DNA from 2 places in the Allobosea sp. Root670 genome. Region 1 is predicted to be linked to the other one. Evidence: predicted binding sites of a transcription regulator. Region 1 holds the regulator's gene; the other holds the start of a gene.
What was found. The regulator LexA, encoded in region 1, represses DNA repair genes until DNA is damaged. The targets are predictions, from matches to a motif close to TGTTCNNNNTGTGTTCNG.
Positions count from the first base shown of each region.

Region 2: ASE61_RS24095 (helicase-related protein) is a predicted target of LexA. The motif match lies at 2,527-2,544, and genes of this name have one in related genera.

Region 1 covers NZ_LMJU01000015.1:471,355-479,001, forward strand. The annotation lists gene ASE61_RS14675 (anthranilate synthase component II) at 1-611, shown strand, start outside; gene trpD (anthranilate phosphoribosyltransferase) at 627-1,640, shown strand; gene trpC (indole-3-glycerol phosphate synthase TrpC) at 1,648-2,454, shown strand; gene moaC (cyclic pyranopterin monophosphate synthase MoaC) at 2,451-2,933, shown strand; gene glp (gephyrin-like molybdotransferase Glp) at 2,933-4,144, shown strand; gene lexA (transcriptional repressor LexA) at 4,225-4,932, shown strand; gene ASE61_RS14705 (ComEC/Rec2 family competence protein) at 4,926-7,217, opposite strand; gene gltX (glutamate--tRNA ligase) at 7,370-7,647, shown strand, end outside.
Region 2 covers NZ_LMJU01000020.1:78,303-85,949, forward strand. The annotation lists gene ASE61_RS24080 (outer membrane beta-barrel protein) at 1-679, opposite strand, end outside; gene ASE61_RS24085 (KpsF/GutQ family sugar-phosphate isomerase) at 830-1,804, shown strand; gene ASE61_RS24090 (MerR family transcriptional regulator) at 1,901-2,320, shown strand; gene ASE61_RS24095 (helicase-related protein) at 2,627-5,968, shown strand; gene ASE61_RS24100 (RNA-binding S4 domain-containing protein) at 5,990-6,298, shown strand; gene fdxA (ferredoxin FdxA) at 6,469-6,804, shown strand; gene ASE61_RS24110 (CarD family transcriptional regulator) at 7,182-7,647, shown strand, end outside.

The sequences.
Region 1 (7,647 bases):
TTCTGTTGATCGACAACTACGACAGCTTCACCTGGAACCTGGTCCACCTCATCGGTGGGCTCGGCGCCGAGGTCGATGTCTGGCGTAACGATGCGCTCACCGTCGACGAGGCGCTTGCCGGCGACCACGACGCGATCGTGCTCTCGCCAGGCCCCTGCACGCCCAATGAAGCCGGAATCTGCCTGAACCTGATCCGCGAAGGCGCGGGCAAGAAGCCGATCTTCGGCGTCTGCCTCGGCTTGCAGGCGATGGGACAGGCCTTCGGCGGCCAGGTCGTGCGTGCGCCGCTACCGATGCACGGCAAGGTCTCGCCGATCCGCCACCGGGCGCGCGGGCTGTTCCGCGGCATCAACGGACCGCTGCAGGCGACACGCTATCACTCGCTCGTGGTCGAGCGAGCCTCCTGCCCCGATGTCTTCGAGATCGAGGCGGAGAGCGATGACGGCCTGATCATGGCGCTCTCGCACCGGGAGCTGCCGGTCCACGGCGTCCAGTTCCATCCGGAGAGCATCGCTTCCGAGCATGGCGCGACGATCCTGCGGAATTTCCTCGACCTCGCGGAGCGGTGGCAGAGCGAACGCGAAGCCTCCGCCCTGACCCCTTCAGCCTGATTCCGCAGAGTTCCCATGGACGATTTCAAACCCTTCATCGCCAAGGTGGCGACCGGCGCGACGCTCTCGCGCGAGGAAGCGCGCGACGCCTTCGACACCATCCTCTCGGGCGGGGTCACCAACGCGCAATCGGCCGCCTTCCTGATGGCGCTGCGCGTTCGCGGCGAGACGATCGACGAGATCGCCGGCGCCGCCAGCGCGATGCGCGGCAAGATGCTCACCGTCAAGGCCCCGCCGGAGGCGATCGACATCGTCGGCACCGGCGGCGATTCGTCCGGCTCCTACAATGTCTCGACGCTGGCCTCGATCATCACCGCGGCCTGCGGCGTGCCGGTAGCCAAGCACGGCAACCGCGCCGCCTCCTCGCGTTCCGGGGCCGCCGACGTGCTGACCGCGCTCGGCGTCAAGGTCGGGCTTGATCCGGCCGCGACCGAGCACTGCATCCGCGAGGCCGGCGTCGGCTTCATGTTCGCGCCGACGCATCATGCCTCGATGCGCCATGTCGCGCCGGTGCGCACCGAGCTCGGCACGCGCACGATCTTCAACCTGCTCGGCCCGCTTTCCAACCCGGCCGGCGCCAGGCGCCAGCTCATCGGCGCCTTCTCCGAGACCTGGCTGGAGCCGATGGTCAAGGTGCTCGCCTCCTTCGGCTCGACCCGCGTCTGGGCCGTGCACGGCTCGGACGGGCTCGACGAGATCACCACGACAGGCCCGACCCGCGTCGTCTCGCTGGAGAACGGGAAGATCGAAAGCTTCTCGATCAGCCCCGCCGATGTCGGCCTTGAACCTGCAAAGCCCGAAGTCCTGCGCGGCGGCACGCCGGAGGAGAACGCGGCGGCGCTCAACGCCGTGCTCGCCGGCGAGAAGACCGGCTTCCGCGACATTGCCGCCTTCAATGCGGCTGCGGCGCTGCTCGTCGCCGGCAAGGCCCGGGATTTGAAGGACGGCTTCGCCCAGGCGACGGCCGCGCTCGATTCCGGCAAGGCCAAGGCGACGCTCGCCGCGCTCGTCAAAGCCTCGAACGCGTGAGGCCGGCATGACCGACATCCTCGCGAAGATCGAAGCCTATAAGCGCCAGGAGATCGCGGCAGCCAAGGCCGCGGTCCCGCAGGCCGAGATCGAGCGCCGGGCACGTGCGGCCAGCAAGCCGCGCGGCTTTGCTGACGCGCTCGCAAACAAGCTCGCTCAGGGCACGCCCGCTCTGATCGCCGAGATCAAGAAGGCGAGCCCCTCCAAGGGCCTGATCCGCGCCGATTTCGACCCGCCTTCGCTCGCCCGCGCCTATGCGGCCGGCGGCGCTGCCTGCCTCTCCGTCCTGACCGACGCGCCGTCCTTCCAGGGGCGGCCGGAATTCCTCACCGAAGCGCGGGAGGCTGCCGGCCTGCCGGCACTGCGCAAGGATTTCCTCTACGAGCCCTATCAGGTCTACGAGGCCCGCAGCTGGGGCGCCGACTGCATCCTGGTCATCATGGCCGGTGTCGACGACGCCACCGCCAGGGCGCTGAACGAGACCGCGCGCGAACTCGGCATGGATGTCCTCGTCGAGGTCCATGACGATGCCGAGCTCGACCGGGCGCTCAAGCTCGAAAGCCGGCTGCTCGGCATCAACAACCGCGACCTGCGCAGCTTCAATGTCGATCTCGCCGTGACCGAGCGATTGGCGCCGCGTGTGCCGGTTGACCGGATCGTCATCAGCGAGAGCGGCATCTTCACGCATGACGACATCGCCCGGCTCAATCCGATCGGCGTCAACAGCTTCCTCGTCGGCGAGAGCCTGATGCGGCAGGCCGACGTCACCGCCGCGACGCAGGCGCTGCTGACCGGCAAGGCCGTCGCGGCGTGAGCCGGCTCAGCCATCTCGACGCGCAAGGCCAGGCGCATATGGTCGATGTCGGCGGTAAGGCCGAGACGACCCGCATGGCGATCGCCGAGGGCCAGGTCGTCATGGCGCCGGAGACGATCGCGATCGTGCGCGACGGCAACGCCAAGAAGGGCGACGTGCTCGGCACCGCGCGCCTCGCCGGCATCATGGCGGCGAAGCGCACGCATGAATTGATCCCGCTCTGCCACCCGCTGCTGCTCAGCAAGATCGCCGTCGATCTCGCGATCGACGAGGCCTTGCCAGGCGTGCGCGTGCGCGCCGAAGTCAAGATGAAGGGTCAGACCGGCGTCGAGATGGAGGCGCTCACCGCCGTCTCCGTCGCCTGTCTCACCGTCTACGACATGGTCAAGGCGGTCGACCGGGCGATGCGGATCGAGAACATCCGCCTGCTGCACAAGTCCGGCGGCCAGTCCGGCGATTACGAGGCGAAAGCTAGCTGATGGCGCTCACCCCGGTCCCCGTCGCGCGCAAGGCGCTGCTCGACAGCATTCCGGGGCCGACCGGGGCGGAAACCCTGCCGCTGGCGCAATGCGCCTGGCGGGTGCTGGCCGGTGAGGTCAAGGCCCTCAGGACGCAACCGCCCTTCGCCAATTCCGCCATGGATGGCTATGCCGTGCGCGGCGACGAGATGGCGGAAGGCGTTTCGCTCACTGTCATCGGCGAATCCGCTGCCGGCCGGGCCTATGAGGGCGCGGTCGGGCCAGGACAGGCGGTGCGCATCTTCACGGGCGCACCGATGCCTGAAGGCGCCGACACCATCCTGATGCAGGAAGATGCCGACGGCGTCGACAGCCCGGTGATCCGCGTCCGCGTGCCGCCAGCTAAAGGCAAGTTCCTCCGCGCCGCAGGGCTCGATTTCCATGAAGGCGACGTGCTGCTTCAAGCCGGGCGCGCACTCGACAGCGCCGCCCTCGGCCTTGCTGCCGCGATGGGGCATCCGACTTTGCCTGTCCGGCGGAAGCCTCGGGTGGCGATTCTCGCCACCGGAGACGAACTGGTGGCGCCGGGCGAACCTGTGGGCCGCGACCAGATCGTCGCCTCGAACTCGTTCTCGCTCGCCGCGCTGGTCGAGAAGGCCGGCGGCACTGTCATCGATCTCGGCATCGCCCGTGACGACCATGCCGATCTCGCCAGCAAGATCGCAAGGGCGGGCGAGGCCGACGCCGATGTGCTGATCACGCTCGGCGGGGCCTCGGTCGGCGCGCATGATCTCGTGCAGGAAGCGCTGACGCGGGCCGGCATGACGCTGGGCTTCTGGAAGATCGCGATGCGGCCGGGCAAGCCGATGATGACCGGACGCCTCGGCCGGATGGTCGTGGTCGGGCTGCCGGGCAATCCGGTCTCCTCGATCGTCTGCGGCCATCTCTTCGTGCTGCCCTTGATCGAGGCGCTGCTCGGCATCGCGGACGCCGATCGCGACCGCAGCATCCCCGCCATTCTGGGACGCGACATGCCCGGCAATGACGAGCGCGAGGATTACCTGCGCTCGGAGCTCACGCTGACGCCGGAAGGCTGGGTGGCGACGCCCTTCGACCGGCAGGATTCCTCGATGCTCGGCACGCTGGCGCGCGCTCAGGCCCTGACGATCCGCCCGGCCCATGCCGCTACCGCGAAGAAAGGCGAGGCCTGCCGCATCCTGCCCTTGCGGTAGCGGCTTGCGGAACACAAGCAGAACGCGTATGGTGTTCGTGCTTTGTTTCGAATCTGCGCATTGAGGGGCTGGCGGCGACCATGCTGACACGCAAGCAACATGAACTCCTGCGCTTCATCCAGGAACGCTTGCGCGAAAGTGGCGTGCCGCCCTCCTTCGACGAGATGAAGGATGCGCTCGACCTGCGCTCGAAATCCGGCATTCACCGCCTGATCATGGCCCTGGAGGAGCGCGGCTTCATCCGCCGCCTGCCGAACCGGGCGCGTGCGCTCGAAGTCATCAAGATGCCGGATGGGCTCGGCGCGCCTCAGGCACGGCCCCGCTTCAGCCCGGCCATCGTCCAGGGCGGCCTGGGCTCACAGCCCAGCGTGGCCAAGCCGCGCCCTGCCGAGGACGACAGCCGGCATTCCATCGCCATCCCGGTGATGGGCCGCATCGCGGCGGGTACGCCGATCTCGGCGATCCAGAGCCGCAGCCACACCGTTTCGCTGCCGCCGGACATGCTCGGCTCCGGCGAGCATTACGCGCTGGAAGTGCGCGGTGATTCGATGGTCGAGGCCGGCATTCTCGACGGCGACACCGTCGTCATCCGCAGGCAGGACACGGCCAATACCGGCGACATCGTCGTGGCACTGATCGATGACGAGGAAGCGACGCTGAAGCGCCTGCGCAAGCGCGGCTCCTCGATCGCGCTCGAAGCGGCGAACCCGGCCTACGAGACCCGTGTGCTCGGCCCCGACCGGGTCAAGATCCAGGGCCGGCTGGTCAATCTGATGCGGCGCTACTGAAGGCGTTCGGTGTCGGCCTCGGCTTCGTTGTCGGCGGCCGGTGCGGGCTGTACGGTGACCGACTGATTGGTGGGACGCGTGCCTGGCTCCGTCAGGCGTCGCTCGCGCCGGCGGCTCCAGGGCCGCTCACTGTCGGACTGCTCCGCGATATGGCTGCTCCATCCCGACGCCGTCCGGTAGAGCGAGGTCGCGCCGTCGCGTGATAGCGTCATGCGCTCGACCAGCCTGGCCTTGCAGGTGCCGCCCCAGGGGATGGCGGTGATGACGAGGTCGGCGCGCTGGCAATCCTCGATGATGGCGAGTCGCTCGCGCGTATAGGAGATTGTGCGCTTGTCGGCGGTCTGCGCAACGCATGCCAGCCGGTCGCAGGCGATGCCGGCGCGCAAGCTGGGATCGTCGGGCGAGCGGCTGTCGCCATCGGCGGCGAGCCATTGCTGCAGGACGAAGCGGCTGGGCTTGCCGGCGATGGCGAGGCGCCCGTCGGGACCGCGCACGGCCATCCCGGAGCCATCGCGCTCGATCAGGATTTCCGGCCGCTCCGGCTTTCCGGCGATCGCGACGCCGAAGATCAGCGGCAAGGCCGCAAGCCAGCGCCAAGCCGTGGTCCAGAGCGTCAGCCACAACAGCGTCATCGCAAAGCAGGCCAGCACGCCTGAGCCGAAAGCCGCCACCGTCACGGTGGAATGGTCGATGGCCGCGACCCAATGCGCCACCTTGAGGACGACGTCGGAGGCGAGCCCCATCAGGGCCCAGGCCGGCCAGTCCAGCCCGAACGGATAGGCGAGCACGCCGAACACCGCCGCCGGCATGACGAAGAGCGAGACGAAGGGCAGCGCCATGGCGTTGCCGAGCAGGCCGAAGGGATTGAAGGTCTGGAAGTGATAGGCTCCGAAGGGCGCCGTCGCGGCGGTGGCCAGCATGGTGGTGACGAGGATGCCAAGCGCCGCCGTCCAAACGGCTCCGAGCGGCCAGGGCAACACGCGCGGCGGCTCGGTGCGGCTTCGCCCTTCCCAGCGTTCCGCGAAGGCGATCAGCGCCGCGACCGCACCGAAGGACATCTGGAAGCTCGGCCCGAGCAAGGCCTCCGGCTCGCGCAGCAGCACCATCATGGCGGCCAGCGCGAGATTGCGCATGCTGAGCGCGGCGCGGTCGACGAGGATCGCGCCGAGCATGACCAGCGTCATGATGAGCGAGCGCTCGGTCGCGACATCGCTCCCGGAAAAGATGCAATAGGCGGTCGCGCCGAGCATCGCCGCTGCCGCCGCGATCTTCTTGACCGGCCAGTGCAGCGCCACCGTCTGCGACAGGACCAGCAGCGCCCGGACCAGCCAGAAGATCGTTCCAGCGGCGAGCACCATGTGCAGGCCCGAGATCGAGACGATGTGATAGATGCCGGCGGCGCGCAGGTCGTTGTTCGTCGCTTCGGTGATCAGGCCGCGCTTGCCGGTGACGAGCGCCGCGGCGACCGCCCCGCCCTGCCCGCCTCCGACCTCGGCGATGCGCTTCGTCAGCGCGTTGCGGGCGCGGTCGATCATCACATCGATCGCAAGGCGCGTCGGCATCGGATGGGGCGCGGGCGCGAGCGCGATCTTGCCGGAGATGCTGCCGACAGCGCCGATCCCGCGGAAGAAGGCATCACGGCCGAAATCATAGCCGCCGGCCCGCGCCGGTCCCGGCGGCGGCAGCAAGCGCGCCGTGGCAATGATATGGTCGCCCGGTGCCACGGAGCCTTGCCGAATATTGACGCGGACGCGCTTCGGACGCTGATCAGCCGGCACATTCGCGAGATCCGTCACCAGCAGCACGAGCCGCGCGCCCTTGTCGCGGGCCTCGACGCTCTCGATGAAGCCGGAGAGCTTGCCGATCCGCGGCCGCTCCAGCATCGGCGCGGCGATATCGGCCGTGCGCCAGACCCCGGCGGCGAAGCCGGCGAAAGCAGCGGCTGCGGCGAGGCAAGCCATCGCGGCGAAGCGGCGCAGGCGCAGGGCGAAGGCCAGTGCAGCACTCAGGGCCAGGCCGAGCAGCGGCGCCCAGAGTGCCGGCTCACGATCGGCCGCGAAATAGAGCAGGATGCCGGCGCCCATCGCGATCGGCAGCCAGAGGAAGGGACGCCGCCTTTCGGCCTCAAGGGCGAAGCCTTGCTGGAGCTGAAGCCAAAGCTGCCGAAGCAGGGCGCGGAGGCCTGCCGCCAGCGAGGCCGGAACATGGAGGCGAGCCGGCAAGGCATCGGCGCGCGCGCCGCGCCGGCTTCCCGATTGCCCCTGCCCCGGCGGCGCCGGCTGCATCGCCCGCCTCCCCTGCCGGCGCTGCGATTTGACCGCTTAACGTTTCCGGCCAAGCCATGTTACAGGGCGCGCGCCGGTTGTCATGTCTCAACCTGCGCCATCCCCTGTCTTGCCCCGGACGGCCCTGCGCCGCCCGGCCGGAGTTTCCTCCCATGAGCAACGCCGTCGTCACGCGCTTTGCGCCCTCGCCCACCGGTTTCCTGCATATCGGCGGAGCCCGGACCGCGCTGTTCAACTGGCTCTATTCGCGCCGGCAAGGCGGCAAGATGCTGCTGCGCATCGAGGATACCGACCGGGAACGCTCGACCGACGCGGCGATCGCCGCGATTCTTGACGGGCTGGAATGGCTCGGCCTCGATTGGGACGGGCAGACTGTCTACCAGTTCCAGCGCGTGGCGCGGCATCGCGAGGTCGCCGAGCAGATGCTTGC
Region 2 (7,647 bases), on a different contig from region 1:
CGCGGGTCGCATCGAGACGCAGGTCGAGATTGCCCTCGGCATCGGGACGGGAGGCGTCCTTGGCGCGGAAGAATTCGAGGTAGCCGCCGCGCAGCTGACCCTTGAGCTCGTGGACGTTCCAGTCGGACTGGATCGCCAGTTCGCCCTCGTGGCGGCTATAGGCCGAGCCCTTGGTGCCCGGAGCCGATGTGCGCTGCGGATTGGTATCGTAGCCGATCGAATTGGTGACCGAGGGACGCAAGGTGACCGAGCCGATCCGGATGCCGAGCGCGGCATAGGGGTCTTCCTCGCTCGCCGGGCGGCGCCGGGGCGGTGGGGGAGCGGGAGGTGGCGGCGGTGGCAGCACCGTGACAGCGGGCGGTGGCGCGCGGAACTGGCGCTGGGTGACGCCGCGCAGCGTCGGCGCCTGGATCGGTTGGCTGGCGCGCGGCGGCTGCCGCCCCGAAACCGCCGACCCCTGCCGCTGGGCCAGCCCGGCGGGATCGCGGACGGCTTCCGGCTCGGCGGTGGCGGGCGTCAGATCGGGCTGGGGAGCTGCCGGCTGCTGCGCGACGTAAGCCGGGGTGCCGGTCCTGAGATCGCCGCGCGGCATCTGCTGTGCCTGCGCCGCCGTATGGGCGAGCGCAAGCCCGGCCAAAGCCGTTCCGGACAGAAGCAGGGTCGTCGCGCGGCCGGACACGGGCGTCGCAGGGCTCCAGAAGACGGGGCGCGCGGATTTCGCGCATGGTTAATGGAGTTAGAACGAACAGGGTTAAGGAGCCGTCAACACTGGTCGACTGCGTCGACAGGCGGTGGAAATGACTGATGGCGCCGTGCTACAGCGCGCGGCATGACAGCCGATATCCGCGATTCCGCCCTCCGCACCATCGCCACCGAGCGCGCCGGGCTCGATGCACTCCATGCCGCCCTAGCGGATGGGCTGGGCCAGCCTTTCACTGAGGCCGTGGCGATGATCCGGGGCTCGAGCGGGCGCGTGATCGTCTCCGGCATGGGCAAGTCCGGCCATGTCGGGCGCAAGCTCACGGCGACGCTGGCCTCGACCGGGACGCCCGCACATTTCGTCCACCCGGCCGAGGCGAGCCATGGCGATCTCGGCATGGTCCAGCCCGAGGATGTCGTAATCGCGCTGTCCTGGTCCGGCGAGGCGGTCGAACTCGCCGCGCTCGTCGGTTACACGCGCCGCTTCCGCGTCGGGCTGATCGCCATCACCGCCAATGCCGAGAGCACATTGGGCAAGGAAGCGGATATCGCGCTCGTCCTGCCCAAGGCGACGGAGGCCTGTCCGAACGGGCTCGCGCCGACGACCTCGACGACGATGCAGATGGCGCTCGGCGATGCACTCGCCGTGGCGCTGCTGGAGGCGCGCGGCTTCTCGCGGCAGGATTTCTTCGTCTACCACCCCGGCGGCAAGCTTGGTGCACAGCTTAAGACCGTCGAGAGCATCATGCATCGTGGTGCCGATTTGCCGCTGATCGGTTTGGACACGCTGCTGCCCGACGTCATCGCGATGATCTCGGACAAGGGCTTCGGCTGTGCCGTGGTGATGGACCTGGACGGCAAGCTCGCCGGTGTCGTCACCGACGGCGATCTGCGTCGCAAGGCAGCGATGGGCGGTGGGGTCTCGCTCAGGGCGCGCGATATCATGACGGTGAATCCGCGCCGCGTCGGCCTCGACACGCTCGCGGTCGAGGCGCTGGAACTGGTCAACCGCAGCCGGATCACGGCGCTGATCGTGGTCGATGCCGAAGATCGTCCGGCCGGGCTCGTCCATGTCCATGACCTGCTGGCGATGGGCGTGGCTTGATCGAGCTTGCAAACGGGCTGGGCAGGGTTATCTGAAGCTATAGGAACTATAGCTTCTTGAGGTGACGCGATGACTGCTGCCGGTAAGCTCGAGCGCGTGATGCCGATCGGCGCGCTGGCCGATCGCACCGGGGTCAAGGTCGAGACCATCCGCTATTACGAGCAGGTCGGTCTGCTGCCGCCGCCTGAGCGTTCCGAGGGCAATCAGCGCCGCTATGGCCGGCGCCATGCCGAGCGGCTCGCCTTCATCAAGCATGCGCGCGATCTCGGCTTCGCGGTCGAGAACATCCGCACCCTTCTGAAGCTCTCGGATACGCCGGGCATGGCTTGCGACGAGGCGCATGCGATTTCGGTCGCCCATCTCGACGAGGTCCGCGACAAGATCGCGAAATTGCGCTCGCTGGAGAAGGAGCTGGAGCGGATCGCCACGACCTGCTCGGGCGGCGTCGCGGCTTGCGATTGCGCGATCATCGAGGCCTTGGCCGATCATGGGCAGTGCGACCACGCTCATCATTGAGGCGCGCGGGCAGATCGGAAATCTGCCTTGCCTCTCGTCTCCGGGCTGAAAAGGCTTAAATAGGATTCCTGCCGGGCGGCTTTTGCGCTGCTCTGCCACGCCATTCCGGGAGGGCGCGATGACGACATGGCCCATGCCGCCAGGGCACGGATTCCGAAAAGGGAACAAAACCCGATTCTGCCGGAGTCAGCGATTCGGCCCCGCTTCGTTCCAGACTCGTTCTTGTAAGGCCTGCTCTTAAGACCTGCATCGACCCCGTCCACGCTCCCGCCCGTATGGGCGGGCGATTTGATCGGCTCCTTCGCCTTGCTTCCTTTCCGTTCGCTGCCGCCCGCCGCCCGCGCCAATAGCGTCACGGCCGTGCTGGGCCCGACCAATACCGGCAAGACCCATCTCGCCATCGAGCGCATGGTCGCCCATCCCACCGGCATGATCGGGCTGCCGCTCCGCTTGCTCGCGCGCGAGGTCTATCAGCGCGTCGTCGACAAGGTCGGCCCCGAGGCCGTCGCGCTCGTCACCGGCGAGGAGAAGATCAAGCCGGAGCGGCCGCGCTTCTGGGTCTGCACGGTCGAGGCGATGCCGCGTGACCTTGCCGTCGATTTCGTGGCGATCGACGAGATCCAGCTCGCTTCCGATCTCGACCGCGGCCATGTCTTCACCGACCGCCTGCTCAACCGGCGAGGCCGGGCCGAGACCATGCTGATCGGCGCTGCGACGATGCGTCCGCTGATCGAGCAGCTCATGCCCGGCGTGAACGTCGTCACGCGCCCGCGCCTGTCGAACCTGACCTTCGCCGGTGATCGCAAGATCACGCGCCTGCCGCCGCGCTCGGCCATCGTCGCCTTCTCGGTCGAGGAGGTCTATGCCATCGCAGAACTGATCCGCCGGCAGAAGGGCGGGGCGGCCGTGGTGCTGGGCGCTCTCTCGCCGCGGACCCGCAACGCCCAGGTCGAGATCTACCAGTCCGGCGATGTCGATTATCTCGTCGCGACCGATGCGATCGGCATGGGGCTCAATCTCGACGTCAACCACATCGCCTTCGCCGCCGACAAGAAATTCGACGGGCATCATTACCGCAAGCTCAACCCGGCTGAGTTCGGCCAGATCGCCGGGCGTGCCGGGCGGCATCTGCGCGACGGCACCTTCGGCACCAGCGGGCGCTGCCCGCCTTTCGACGCGGAACTGGTCGACGCGATCGAGAATCACCGCTTCGAGCCGATCCGCCAGATGCAGTGGCGCAATTCCGATCTCGACCTGCGCTCGATCGGCGGCCTGCTCGAGACGCTCAACCTCCAGCCATCCGAACAGGGGCTGACGCGCGCACTGATCGCAGAGGACATGTCGACGCTGGAAATCCTGGCGAAGGACCCGGATATTGTACGCTTGGCGCAGGGCCGCGCCGGCGTCGAGCGGCTCTGGGAGGTCTGCGGTCTGCCGGATTACCGCAAGATTTCGCCGATGCAGCATGCCGATCTCGCGACGACGCTGTATCTCAGGCTGATGCGCCATGGCCGGCTCGATGCCGACTGGTATGCGGCGCAGCTGGCTGCGCTCGACCGGACCGATGGCGAGATCGATACGCTCTCGGCGCGGATCGCGCAGGTCCGGACCTGGACCTTCGTCGCCAATCGTCCCGACTGGTTACCTGATCCAGAGCATTGGCAGGGCATGGCGCGTCTTGTAGAGGACAAGCTGTCGGATGCTCTGCACGAGCGTCTGGCCCACCGATTTGTCGATCGGCGCACCAGTGTCCTGATGCGCCGCTTGCGGGAGAATGCGATGTTGGAGGCTGAGGTCACCGCGACGGGCGACGTGCTCGTCGAGGGCCAGCATGTGGGGATGCTGCAGGGCTTCCGCTTTACGGCGGATCCGAAGGCCGGGGGGCCGGAGGTCAAGGCCCTGAACCTGGCGGCGATGAAGGCGCTCGGCTCCGAGATCGAGGCGAGGGCGGCGCGCGTCGTGCTGGCGGGCGACGATGCCTTCCTGCTCTCGCATGACGGGCTGGTGCGCTGGACCGGCGAGCCGGTCGCGCGCCTGACGGCCGGCGAGAAGGTGCTCGAGCCACGGCTGCGCCTGCTGGTGGAAGAGCATCTCACCGGCCCCGCACGCGAGCAGGTCGAGGGCCGGCTCAATCTCTGGCTGAAGAATCACGTCACCCGCCTGCTCGGCGCGGTCCAGATTCTGGAAGCGGCCGAGAACGTCACCGGCATTGCGCGAGGCATCGCCTATCAGGCGGCCGAGGCGCTGGGCGTGCTCGAACGCGCCAAGGTCGGTGACGAGATGAAGGCGCTCGACCAGGAGGGCCGTGCGGCGCTACGCCAGCTCGGCATTCGTTTCGGTGCTTTCCACATCTATATGCCGGCGCTGCTGAAGCCCGCGCCGCGTGCGCTCGCCGCCCAGCTCTGGGCGCTGAAGCATGGCGGGCCGGAGACGGCCGGGCTCGACGACATCGCGCATCTGGCGGCGTCCGGCCGTACTTCCTTCCCGGTCGACAAGGCCGTGCCGAAGGGGCTCTACCGCGCTGCCGGGTACCGCGTCTGCGGCGAGCGGGCGGTGCGCGTCGATATCCTGGAGCGCCTCGCCGACCTCATCCGTCCGGCGATCGCCTATCGCCCCGGCGTCACGCAAGGGGTGCCGCCCACCGGCGCCGCCGATCAGGACGGCTTTGTCGCCACGGGCGCGATGACTTCGCTCGTCGGCTGCGCCGGCGAGGATTTCGCCTCGATCCTGCGTTCGCTGGGCTATGTCTCGGTGAAGCGTCCGGGGCCTGCGATCACCGTGCCGCTGGCGCCGCCCCCGGCTGCGACCGAGCCGGCCCAGCCTGTCATGGCCCCAGCGGCAGAAGCTGGTACTGAGGGCGCCGCCACGGAGGGTGAAGTCGCAACCGCGCAGACTGAGGCTGAGCCCGCTGCCGGGGCCGAAGGCTCGAGCGAGCCGGCGGCTGCGCTGAACGAGGATGCTCCGGCGGAAGGCGAGGCTGTTGTCGTCGAAGCGCCCGCGGTCGAGACGGCGGATACGCCGATCCTGACCGAAGCCGAGCTGGACACGGTGCGCGAGCCGGTGCCGGCCGATGCGATGGTCGCGCTGCCGGCTGCTGCTGCCGAGGAGCCGGCGCTTGCCGAAGCTTCTGCCACGGAAACCCCTGTTGCCGACGCAGCTCCTGCCGAGCCCGAACTGATCGAGGTCTGGCGGCCGCATCGTCACCAGGGCGGGCGCCGGCCCGAGCAGGGCAATCCGCGTGGCCGCCGCGATGGCGAGCCGCGTCGCGAGGGCGGCGAGCGCCGTGGTGGCGACCGGCCGCAGCGCGAAGGCCGCCCCGGCGGTCCGCGTCGCGACGGGCGGCCCGACAACCGGCCGGCAGCCGCCGCCGGCGGCGAGGGCGCACCGGCACAGCGCCAGGAGCGCCAGGGCGAGCGCCCCCGCCGCGACGACCAGCGGCAGGGCCGGCCTGAAGGCAATCGTGGTCCGCGCCCCGATTTCAAGCGCGACGGCCGCCCTGGCGGTCCGCGGCGCGAGGAGCGGGGCGGTGGTGCCGAGCGTTTCCAGCAGGCGCCGCGTCCGCGCCCGGCCAATCGCGAGCCGGACCCGGATTCGCCCTTCGCCAAGCTCGCGGCCCTCAAGGCCCAGCTCGAGGGCAGCAAGAACTGACACGGGGGAGGCGCGGGCGGCTTGCAGGACGATCGTCAGCGCCTCGACAAATGGCTCTGGTTTGCGCGCTTCGCCCGCAACCGCCCGGCAGCTGTGCGTCTGGTGGAGGACGGCCATGTCCGGATCGAAGGACGGCGCTGCGATAATCCGGCGCAGGGCATCAAGGTCGGAGCGGTGCTGACGCTTGCCCTGCCACATGCGACCGTGGTGGTCAGGGTCCTCGGCTTTGCCGAGCGGCGCGGCTCCTTCGCGGTCGCCCAGGAACTCTATGAGCGGCTCGACGGCGGCAGCGGCGATGCGCCGCTTGCGGAGGCCGGAGGCGAGGATTAAATCCGCGCCCTGTCGGGCGGCAGGTGCCGAAAGCGGGCCGGAGGGTGAAATCTTCTCCGCGGCACGTCCCGGATGACAAATCGTTCTGCCTAAGATCATTAAAACGACCTTGAAACCTGCGCCGGGCAAGGGTTTATGGGGCTGTTTAGAAGCGTTGGAAGGGCCGGCCCATGACCTATGTGGTCACCGAGAACTGCATCAAGTGCAAGTACATGGATTGCGTCGAGGTCTGCCCGGTCGACTGCTTCTATGAGGGCGAGAACATGCTCGTCATCCACCCCGACGAATGCATCGATTGCGGCGTCTGCGAGCCGGAATGCCCGGCCGAGGCGATCAAGCCGGACACCGAGCCGGGCCTCGAAAGCTGGCTGCAGATCAACGGAAAATTCGCGGCGAGCTGGCCGAACATCACCCAGAAGAAGGACCCGCCGGCCGACGCCAAGGAATTCGACGGCGTCGCCGGGAAGCTCGAGATGCTCTCGCCGGAACCGGGCGAAGGCGACTGATCCGGGCGGGCGTTTGCCGGCCGCGCTGCATTAACCACGACCTCGCCATGCTGCCGCAGAGGAACGCCGTCCGGCGTTTACCTTTGATTCGGCGTGTTTTTTGTGTTACAAGCTAGCCTTAGTCGAAGTCGTTCCGCATGCCCCTGCGAGGTTCCTGCAATCGGGGCGCCCCCAGAGATCACAGACGATGAAAGAGCCGGCTTTGCCGCCGGGGCTTCGATCGTCGTTCTCGGCAGGGCACAATGAAACAATCGACTAGGGAGCGTGAAGCGGTGCGTTCTTGAAGCGTCGCGTCAGGCGGAAGCCTCCTGCCAACCGGCCGGAGGCTAAATCATCACGCGCTCGCGTCGAGCGGGCCGGTCAGGAGTCGTAACGGCATGTCTACTGCGAAGAAAGCTGTTGTGCGCCATGGTTTCAAGACGGGCGAGTATGTCGTCTATCCGTCCCATGGTGTCGGTCAGATCACGGCGATCGAGGAGCAGGAAGTCGCAGGTTTCAAACTTGAGCTGTTCGTGGTGGGCTTCGCCAAGGACAAGATGACGCTGCGCGTCCCGACCGGCAAGGCCGCCAGCGTCGGCCTGCGCAAGCTCGCCGATGCCGACTGCGTCACCAAGGCGCTGACGACGCTCACCGGCCGCGCCCGCGTCAAGCGCACCATGTGGTCGCGCCGCGCGCAGGAATACGAAGCGAAGATCAATTCGGGCGATCTCGTCGCCATCGCCGAAGTGGTGCGCGACCTCTACCGGTCCGAGGCCCAGCCCGAGCAGTCCTATTCCGAGCGCCAGCTCTATGAAGCCGCCCTCGACCGCATGACCCGCGAGATCGCGGTGGTCGACGACATCA